Regions from separate parts of the Streptosporangium sp. DT93 genome, predicted to be linked through region 1. Evidence: riboswitches for the same ligand, from Rfam matches in the RefSeq annotation. Region 1 holds a riboswitch; the other holds the start of a gene.
The links. A riboswitch is a leader RNA that binds a small molecule or an ion and turns the genes downstream of it on or off. The one in region 1 is predicted to bind cobalamin.
Positions count from the first base shown of each region.

Region 2: another riboswitch for cobalamin. It lies ahead of ACLQ2R_RS26945 (hypothetical protein); the one in region 1 lies ahead of ACLQ2R_RS34195 (enoyl-CoA hydratase/isomerase family protein).

Region 1 covers NZ_JBNCLF010000023.1:76,372-81,243, reverse strand. Annotated here, with positions in the region: gene ACLQ2R_RS34200 (helical backbone metal receptor) at 1-182, opposite strand, end outside; gene ACLQ2R_RS34195 (enoyl-CoA hydratase/isomerase family protein) at 230-1,306, opposite strand; cobalamin riboswitch at 1,332-1,496, opposite strand; gene metE (5-methyltetrahydropteroyltriglutamate--homocysteine S-methyltransferase) at 1,458-3,158, opposite strand; gene ACLQ2R_RS34185 (FecCD family ABC transporter permease) at 3,136-3,636, shown strand; gene ACLQ2R_RS34180 (ABC transporter ATP-binding protein) at 3,633-4,376, shown strand; gene ACLQ2R_RS34175 (winged helix-turn-helix domain-containing protein) at 4,774-4,872, opposite strand, start outside.
Region 2 covers NZ_JBNCLF010000014.1:78,309-83,180, forward strand. Annotated here, with positions in the region: gene ACLQ2R_RS26920 (radical SAM protein) at 1-336, opposite strand, end outside; gene ACLQ2R_RS26925 (GNAT family N-acetyltransferase) at 504-1,064, shown strand; gene ACLQ2R_RS26930 (hypothetical protein) at 1,091-1,240, opposite strand; gene ACLQ2R_RS26935 (DUF952 domain-containing protein) at 1,301-1,636, shown strand; gene ACLQ2R_RS26940 (hypothetical protein) at 1,711-1,977, shown strand; cobalamin riboswitch at 2,031-2,228, shown strand; gene ACLQ2R_RS26945 (hypothetical protein) at 2,403-2,789, shown strand; gene ACLQ2R_RS26950 (hypothetical protein) at 3,706-3,918, opposite strand; gene ACLQ2R_RS26955 (HIT family protein) at 4,170-4,739, shown strand.

The DNA of each region.
Region 1 (4,872 bases):
GGGTTCTTGGTGCCGCCGATCCGCCGTACCGGCAACGGCGCGGGGTGGGTGCACCAGTCGGTCGCGCCGGCCAGCAGGTGCGGCGCGGTCGCGGCGAGCGACTCGGTGAGGGAGGGGACGAGGGACACCACGCGCCGGACGGCGCCGTGCGTCCCGGCGGGGGTGCCGAGGTCGTCGAGCATCGTCGAGGTCCTCCCTGGCCCCGGCCCCGGGCGCGGGGCCGGTGATCTCATCGGGTCCCTCCCGCCAGGCCGAGCTCGTTCTCGCCCAGGGGTGCGAAGAAGCGTTCCACCTCCCGCTCGCCCACCTCGGCCAGGGTGGGGGGCGACCAGCGCGGGGAGCGGTCCTTGTCGATCACCTGGGCGCGGATGCCCTCCACCAGGTCGGGACAGGTCAGGGCCCTGAGTGAGACGCGGTACTCCTGGTCGAGCACCTCCTCCAGGGAGGCGAGCTCCCGGGCGCGGCGCAGGGAGCGCAGGGTGACCTTCAGCGCCGTCGGCGACTTGCCGCCGATCCGCTCCGCGGCCTCCTCGGCCGCGCTCTCGCCGCTGTCCAGCAGCCGCTCCACGATCTCCTCCACCGTGTCGGCGGCGTAGCAGGCGTCGATCCACCCGCGCTGCCCGGCCAGCTCACCGGGGGGAACGGGGCGGGCGAAGGAGGCGACCGTCTCGGTCACCTCCCGCCGGGCCAGCTCGGCGGTGAACGCCTCCAGGTCCCGCGACGGCACGAAATGGTCGGCCAGCCCGCAGGCCACGGCGTCGCCCGCGCCGACGGAGGAGGCGGTGAGCGCCAGGTGGGTGCCCAGCTCGCCGGGCGCGCGCGACAGCAGGTAGGTGCCGCCGACGTCCGGGACGAAGCCGATGCCCGTCTCGGGCATGGCCAGGGTCGTGCGCTCGGTGACGATCCGCACGCCGCCGTGCGCGGAGACCCCGACACCGCCGCCCATGACGATGCCGTCCATCAGGGCGACGTACGGTTTGCCGTACCGGGCGATGCGGGCGTTGAGGTGGTACTCGTCCCGCCAGAAGGCCGCCGAGGCGCCGCCGCCCGCCCTGGCGTCGTGGTAGATGGAGCGGATGTCGCCTCCGGCGCACAGCCCGCGCTCGCCCGCGCCGCCGACGAGCACGGTGACGACGCTCTCGTCGTCGGCCCACTCCCGAAGGGCGGCGTCGATGCGGCGGACCATGTCGTGGGTCAGCGCGTTCAGGGCACGCGGCCGGTCGAGCAGGACGCGCCCGAGGCGGCCGACGACCACGGTCTCGACCCCGACGTCGGTTCCGGGTTCGCGGGCGCGTACCGATGCCATGCGTGTTCGCTCCATCCTCGTGGACAACACGGATCACCCCGCGGCCGGTGTCCTGACTCCCGGATCGACATGCGTCATCAGGCCTTCCCGGCTTTCGCCGGTGGCCGTCGATGTCGCACTTCCCGGTCACAGTGGCGGGACCGCGCTGGATTCACACCGGCTTCCCCGCGCCGCGGGCCTTGCCCACGAACATATAGTTGGACGTCCTAGTAAGTCCAGATCGGCACCCGATCATCGGGTCAGGGAAGAAGGGGCGAGGGCCCGGCGGGCGGACGTAGCGGCTGCCGTAGGACTGCACCCAGCCGTGCTCGGTGGCCACGTGGCCCTCCAGCCGCTCGGCGAAGTACTGGACCATGTCGTTGCGCTCGGGCTCGCCGTGGACCAGGACATCGAGGCCGGCCTCCTCCTGGAAGGCGAGGACGTCGCGGATCTCGGCGGCGATGCGCTCGTCGTAGGCGGCCTGGTCGATGCGGCCCGCGCGCAGGTCGGCGCGGGCTACCCGCAGTTCGTTCGTCTGCGGGAAGGAGCCGATCGTCGTGGTGGGCAGGAGCGGCAGCTTGAGCCGGGCGCGCTGGGCCGCGACCCGCTCGCCGTAGGGGGCGGCACGGCGGCTGTCGGCGCCGGTGACGTCCGCGCTCCGCTCGCGGACGGCCGGGTCGCGGGTCAGCGTCGACTCGGCGCGGGAGCGCAGGGCGGCCCTGTTGTCGTCGAGCAGATCGGCGACGGCGTCCGTCCCCAGGGTGAGGCCCCGGGCGAGAGTGACGATCTCGGCGCTCTTCTGGCGGGCGAAGGCGAGCCAGCGCCGGACCTCGGGGTCGAGGTTCGTCTCCAGTGTGGCGTCGTGGGGCACGTGCAGCAGGGAGCAGGAGGCCGCGACGTCCACGCGGCCGGCGAGTCCGCGCAGCGTCCCGAGCGTCGCCAGGGAGCGTTCGAGGTCGTTGATCCAGATGTTGCGCCCGTCCACGACGCCTGCCACCAGCCGCTTGCCGGGCAGGCCCCCGACGGCGGCCAGGTCCTCCAGGTTGGCCGCCGCGGAGCCGGTGAAGTCGAGCCCCAGGCCGTCGACGGGCGCGGCCGCCAGGACGGGAAGAGCCTCACCGAGCCGGTCGAAGTAGGCGGCGACCAGGATCTTCGGGCGCCGCGTCAGGCCGCCGAGCAGCCGGTAGGCGCGCGCCAGGGCCTCGAGGACCTCCCGCGGCCGATCCTGGACGAACGCAGGCTCGTCGAGCTGGACCCACTCGGCGCCCCCCTCCGACAGGGAGGCGAGGATCTCGGCGTAGACGGGCAGCAGCTCGTCCAGCAGCGAGAGCGGGTCGAAGTCCGCCGCGACGCCGGGGGCCGGCTTGGACAGCAGCAGGTAGGTGACCGGGCCGACCAGCACCGGCCGGGGCCTGTGGCCCCGCAGCAGCGCCTCGTTCAGCTCGCCGAGCTGCTTGCCGGGGTCGGCGGTGAACACGGTGTCAGGGCCGAGCTCGGGCACCAGGTAGTGGTAGTTGGTGTCGAACCATTTGGTCATCTCCAGCGGGGCGGCGTCCCGGGTGCCGCGTGCCATGGCGAAGTAGCCGTCCAGCGCGTCGGCCGCGACGGCGGCCCGGTGACGTCCGGGGACGGCGCCGACCATGACGGTGGTGTCCAGCACGTGGTCGTACAGCGAGAAGTCACCGCAGGGCACCTCGTCCAGGCCGGCGTCGGTCAGTTCGCGCCAGGTGGTGGCGCGCAGCCGGGCGGCGGTGTCGCGGAGCCCGGCGGCATCGACCCGGCCCGCCCAGTAGCCCTCGACGGCCTTCTTCAGTTCGCGGTCGGCTCCCTGTCGGGGGTAACCGTAGACGGTGGCGAGCGAACGCTCGGTCACGGAACTCTCCTTCGCGAGTCACGAAAGACACGTCCGGCGCTCGAGCGAGGACACGGCCGCAGCGCGGGCATGGCTCACCCGCGTGCTCGCCCAGCCCGCCCTCGAGGCCGTCGATGTCGCCGCGGGGGAGGAGACGGCCATCTCGCTCGGCGTGAACGTACACCGCCTGCGCCTGACCCTGTTCGTGCTGACCTCGCTGCTGGTCGGCGTGATGGTGGCCACCAGCGGCGCGATCGCGTTCGTCGGACTGATCGTGCCGCACGCCGCCCGCCTGCTGGCAGGCGCCGACCATCGCCGCGTGCTGCCGGTCACCGCCCTGCTCGGCGCGGTGTTCCTGCAGCTCGCGGACATCGCCGCCCGCACCGTCAACGCCCCGCAGGAACTGGCTCTCAGTATCGTCACCGCCCTGTTCGGCGTGCCGTGCTTTCTGTGGCTGCTGCGCCGCCGCTCGGCGGACCGGGCGGTGAACCTCACGTGAGGCTCGACGTGTGCGGCGTGTCCGTCGCCCTCGACGGCCACCCGATCGTGCACGAGGCCGACCTGTGGGTGGACGAGGGGGAGTTCGTCGGCCTGGTCGGGCCCAACGGCTGTGGCAAGTCCACCCTGCTGCGTTCGATCTACCGGGCGCTGCGCCCCGCGGCCGGGATCGTCACCGTGGGCGGCGACGACGTGCACCGGCTGCCCGCCCGCCAGGCCGCCCGGCGCACCGCCGTGCTCACCCAGGACAGCCCGGCCGACCTCGACTTCACGGTGGCCGAGATCGTCTCCATGGGCCGCACCCCGTACCGGGCCGACGCCGCCGCCGACGAGGAGCTGTGCGCGCGGGCGCTGGAGCGCGTCGGCCTGACCGGCGCCGCCGAGCGGATCTTCGTCACCCTGTCCGGCGGGGAGAGACAACGCGTCCTGCTGGCCCGCGCCCTGGCCCAGCAGAGCGGCCTGCTCCTGCTGGACGAGCCCACCTCCCACCTCGACGTCCGCCACCAGCTGGAGATCCTGCACCTGGTACGCGAGCTGGGCATCACCACCCTGGCCGTGCTGCACGACCTCAACCAGGCCACCGCCTTCTGCGACCGCCTCTACGTGATGAACGCCGGTCGCGTCGTGGCCGGCGGAGCGCCCGCTCAGATCCTCACCCCCGGCCTGATCCGCCAGGTGTACGGCGTGCGCGCCGTGCGGCGCACCCAGCTCGTCTTCGAACGGTTCAAGGAGGAGCGATGATCCCTCGGCTGCGGGCCCTGTCGCCGTCCGCCCGGTTCCGAAGGCACGGTATCGCCGGAATATTGGACATTAGTGATCTACTTTGTAAAGGGCATCGTATTGTAAAAAACAAACGAAAGACGCAAAAGCAACTATGGCAAATGACGGCCGATCCGTGTCCGTCCGGTGTCCGCGTGATGTTCATGGGCGATCCCGTCCCCGCCGAAAGGCGGACACCGGTCGGCGGGGACGGGCACGGCTCGCGCTGACGGGCGGAGCCGTGCCGCTCGTCCTGGACGTGACGGTGACGATACTCCCGGCCGGGCGCGCCACCGATGACCGGCCGGGGTGTCCGTCAGGTCATGACGTGCAGAGGGCCGGTGCGAAACGTGTCGTGGGCCCCGGACGCCCCCGCGTCTCAGGTGCGGTGGGACCCCTCCGTGATCTGCCGGAGGATGGACGTGTAGTCCCGGAAGGCGCCGCGCCCTTCGTCGGTCAGCGCCAGCCAGGTCCGGGG
Region 2 (4,872 bases), on a different contig from region 1:
CACACCCACGCTCACGTGCTCGCCGTCCCAGCGCAAGCCCAGCTCGGCCCGCAGGCGACCCACGATGTTGGTACGCACCACGATGCGCGAGTCGAAGTCACCGCCGGCGTCCAGGCCCAGATACCGGTGACCCCGGCGGGCCGAACAGTACCGGCACCCATGCGCGCACCCCCGGTAGGGGCTGACGGCCCACCCCTGCGGCGTGCTGTCCAGCGCGGTGCGCGCCTGCACCTCGTAGCAGGTCAGCGCCCCGTGAACCCTGGTCAGCGCCGAACGCTCGATCCGCGGCCTGGCGTCAGGCGGCGCGGACAACAGAGCGGGCGCATCCCATGGCATACGGCTCAGTGGAACACGCTTTCGACTCCACTCGCAAGTGGAGCAGGTCGAGGCCCGCACCGGCCCGCACCGGCCCGACACCATACCGACCCGCGACCGAACAAGTGACCGGGGGACCGGCGAAAACCCGCTCGCCGCCGGCCGCCCCCCTCCTCTACCCTGACCCGGTGCTGAAGCCCACCTACCCCATCCGTACCGAACGCCTGCTCCTGCGTCCCTACACCCCGGCCGACCTCGACGCCCTGTGCGCGATCCAGTCCCTGCCGCAGGTCACCCGCTACCTGTACTGGGACCCTCGCACCCGCGAGCAGAGCCAGGAATCCCTCACCACGAAGATGACCCAGACCCTCCTGACGGAGGAGGGGCAGACCCTGACCGTCGCCGTCGAACTCGCCGCCACCGGCGAGCTGCTGGGTGACGGAATGCTCAACTGGACCAGCAGCCTGCACCGCGGCGGGGAGATCGGCTACGTCCTGCACCCCGACCACCACGGCCACGGGTACGCCACCGAACTCGCCCAGGCCCTGGTGAGACTGGGCTTCGAGGGCCTGGACCTGCACCGCGTCATCGGACGCCTGGACGCCCGCAACCACCCCTCGGCCCGCGTCCTGGAAAAGATCGGCATGCGCCGCGAGGCACACCTGGTCGACAACGAGTTCGTCAAGGGGGAGTGGACCAGCGAGCTGATCTACGCGATCCTGCGACACGAATGGCACGCCACCGGCTGAGCCACCTCACGTGTCCTCACCGGGATTCACCGGCCGGGTGCGGCCCACCCGGCCACCACCGGCCCGACCAGCACCGGCCAGTACCGACCACCACCGGCCACCACCGACCACCACCGGCCACCACCGGTCACGGCCCTGCCGCCGTACGGCCCACCACCCGTCGCCCCCCGACCCACCCCGGTCTCCCGGACACTGCCATGTCGACAGGCCCGCACGCGCCGGGCACCATGGTTGCGGTGACCATCCTGCACCTGGCCCTGGCCCGCGACTGGGAGGCCGCCCGCGAGACGGGGGAGTACCGCGTCTCCACCCTCGGCCTCACCCTCGACGACGTCGGCTTCATCCACGCCTGCACCGGCCCCGAACAGCTTCGCGGCGTCGTGGAGCGCTTCTACCGCGACGTCACCGACCCCCTGGTGGTGCTCAGCATCGACCCCTCCGGGCTCGACGTGCGCATGGAGGTACCGCCGGACGCCCAGGAGACCTTTCCCCACCTGTACGAGGCGCTGCCGGTCACCGCCGTCACCTCGGCCCTGCCCTTCCCGCCGCCCGCGCCTGGCACCCGGCCGTGACGACCCCCTTCGCCCCGATGATCCCGATGATCCCGATCTCCCCCGTGATGACCATGTAGCGGTACGCTCTGCGCATGCCCAACCCGGTCGTCATCCTCCTGCTGACGGTGGTCGTCCTGGCGGCGGCCATCGCCCTGATCGTCTTCGCCGTACGGGCGGCGCAACGCCCCCGCAACGCACTGGTCGGCGGAGGGGTCGGCCCCGAACTCGTCGAGCGGATCCTGGAGCTGAAGGCCTCCGGCCAGTTCGACCAGGCCGTCTTCCTCGTCCGCGGCGAGACCGGCATGAGTCACCGCGCCGCCGCCCGCTTCGTCAGAAGACTCAAACCCCCCGCCGCCTGAGCCCCCACGTCGACGACCGCACCCCCGCGCCGGATTTGATAGGTGGTGCGCGCTTTGTCGTTGATGAGTGGTGTGCGAGCATGGTCGGCGTAGGCGAGCGCGGAACGAGGAAGCCGGTGCGAATCCGGCGCGGTCCCGCCACTGTGATCGGCGAGCGAATCCCGAACAGGCCACTGCCCGGCAACGGGCGGGAAGGCCGGGACGAGCATCGACCCGAGAGCCAGGAGACTCACGCGGTCGCCTCCTCACCAGCCGGGGCGGATCTCCCCGAGAGAGGACGGGCGCCCTGTGCCTGCCTGCCCGCGTACACACGCGTCGGCCGCGACGAGACATCACCACGCCGTCGAGACCGGCCTCACGGCGGACGGCAGGCGCGCGGGCGATGACCGCGCGGCGCGCCACCGGCCCGCCCGCGGAGGGAACGCGTGAAAAGAATCACGGTGTGCCGCGACTGCTGCTGCGGCAGCACCCGCAAGGTGCCCACCCTCGACCACGACGAGCAGATCCGCCAACTGGCCGAGGTCGCCCACATCCGCGTGAGCGACTGCCTCGACGTGTGCGACCAGGCCAACGTCCTGGTCGTGCAGCCGACACCGCGAGCACGCGCGGCCGGCGGCCGCCCGGTGTGGCTCGCCCTCGTCAACGACGAGAACGCCACGGCCGACGTCGCCGCGTGGATCCGCGCCGGCGGCCCCGGCCTGGCCCCGCTGCCACCGATCCTCGAACTGCACCGCTTCACCCCACCCCGCCGCAGCCGCCCCCGCGACGGCGACCCTCCGGCGGCGAACACCCCCGGCCCCGCACCCAGGTGATGCCTACCCGCCGACCACGACCGCGAACAGGCCGCGAACAGGCCGCGAACAGGCACGGCCGTCTCCCACCGGCGAACACCCCCGGCCAAGACCGCTCGGCCCCCACCTGTCGCCTCATCGGCGACATACCGCGTCACTTGGGGCGGGGGAGAGGCGGCGCCCGCCGATCCGGTTGGACCATTCACCAAGGAAGGACGGGCGACGGGCACCGCAACTAATTGCAACCTATACGCAATAACCTAGCTTCCGCAATAAGCTGCCGCCCGGGACCCGCGAGCATCCCACCCCGAACGCGTACGGCTCTCCGCCGACTCCCTGACCCCGGAACGGGCGCGGCCACCGGCCGGGGGAGCCGGGAACCGTCAAAGCTATGACCGATTTGTCCACTAAAATGGATATTTCATCTTAAATAACGTGGGGGAGTGGCCCCGCACGCCAGACCGATCGAGACAAAGACGCACGTCAATGCGTCCGCCGTGTTCGCCACAACGATATTCACCGTGACAACACAAACGCCCGAGCGAGAACACCCGAGCCAGCAGATCGACCGGATGAGACCAATCCGACCGGCGGAGTGGATCGTTCGAGACGAACATGATCTTCGAGACGAACATGATCGCGGAGCGGGCCGCGTCAGACACAAGATCCGATCCACACCCCTCCACACCCCGGAAGCGGTCTTCAGGGGGCAGGTCGCGCGGGACGAACAGCGAGCCGGACCAGGTTCGAGCGGGCCGGCCGGAACGGAACACCCGTGACAAGCCGTCCGGCGAACGAAGACCCACGCAACACGCCATACAGCCCCTACCAGCACAGAACATCTTTAACCGTACAGAAGGGTAATTCTGTATGGTATAGAATTACCCTCTTTCGAGGCGCCATGCCCGTTCTGCCCGCAATCGCGACAGGGTGTTCGTCACTGCCGCTTCGGCGGCCTGCGACAGGTGACGACCCTGTCGCCCGGCCCCGGGTACGCCATGATCCCCGGGTACGCCATGATCAGCAGCCGCTGGGTGCCGTATTTCTCCCCCTTCCAGGGAAACCAGCCAAAATGGACACGGATGCGGTAATGCCCCTTGCGACCGCCGAGCGACAGATCCGGCAGCTCGATGCCGCTCAGCCCGTTCACGGGGACTGTCTCACCACCGTGAACGCATGACCGACCTCGACGACACTGTCCCGGCCCTTGCGCTTCTCTCACGCCGGCGAGAACCGGCAAAGACCCGTTGCCGTACGGTGACGTCCCGGGTCGGATACGTGACCGTATTCGAGAGTGTCTCCGCGGTCATCGAGTCTCGCCGTGGCCGAATCGGTGGGCCACTCCCCCGGGCTTCGCCGGCCGTTCGATCGGTCGGTCCGTCCTGTGCGATGGTGGCAGGCATGAGCGTGTCCCCCACCGGTCCCGGCCGCGACGACACGGCGTCTTCGGCGTCTTCGGCGCGCAGGGAGAGTTTCGACGTCGCGGGCTACGTCCGGCGCGCCAGGAGCGGTCCCTGTTTCGTCTGCGCGATCCTGGCGGGTGCTCCCGGTTACGACCTTGAACAGATCGTCTTCGAGGACGAGCACCATGTCGCGTTCCTGGACCGCTACCCCACCGTGCCGGGCAAGGTCCTGGTGGCTCCCAGGGCGCACGTCGAGCATGTGGTCCGTGACCTCGACGAGGAGGGCTACCTGCGGTTGATGCGGACGGTCCGGCGGGTGGCGCTGGCGGTCGAGGCGGTCGTCGCCTCCGAGCGCACCTACGTGCTGTCGCTGGGGAGCCGGCAGGGTAACGCCCACCTGCACTGGCACATCGCTCCCCTGCCACCGGGAACGCCGTATGAGCGGCAGCAGTACCACGCGCTGATGACCGAGAACGGGGTGATCCCCTGGTCGCGGGAGCAGGCCGTCGAGCTGGCCGGGCGTCTTCGTGCGGCACTGGCGGGGATCGACGGGCGTGAGGGGGGCTGAGGTGGGCGTGCGGGGAACCGGCCTTCTGGCGTACCGCCGTGACGGCCGGTGGCAGGTGAGGGGACGGCCGCTCGGGGGCATGGGCGTGGGGTGTCGGGTTAGCGTGGGACGGCCGGGGTCGTCGTGTCGCGGC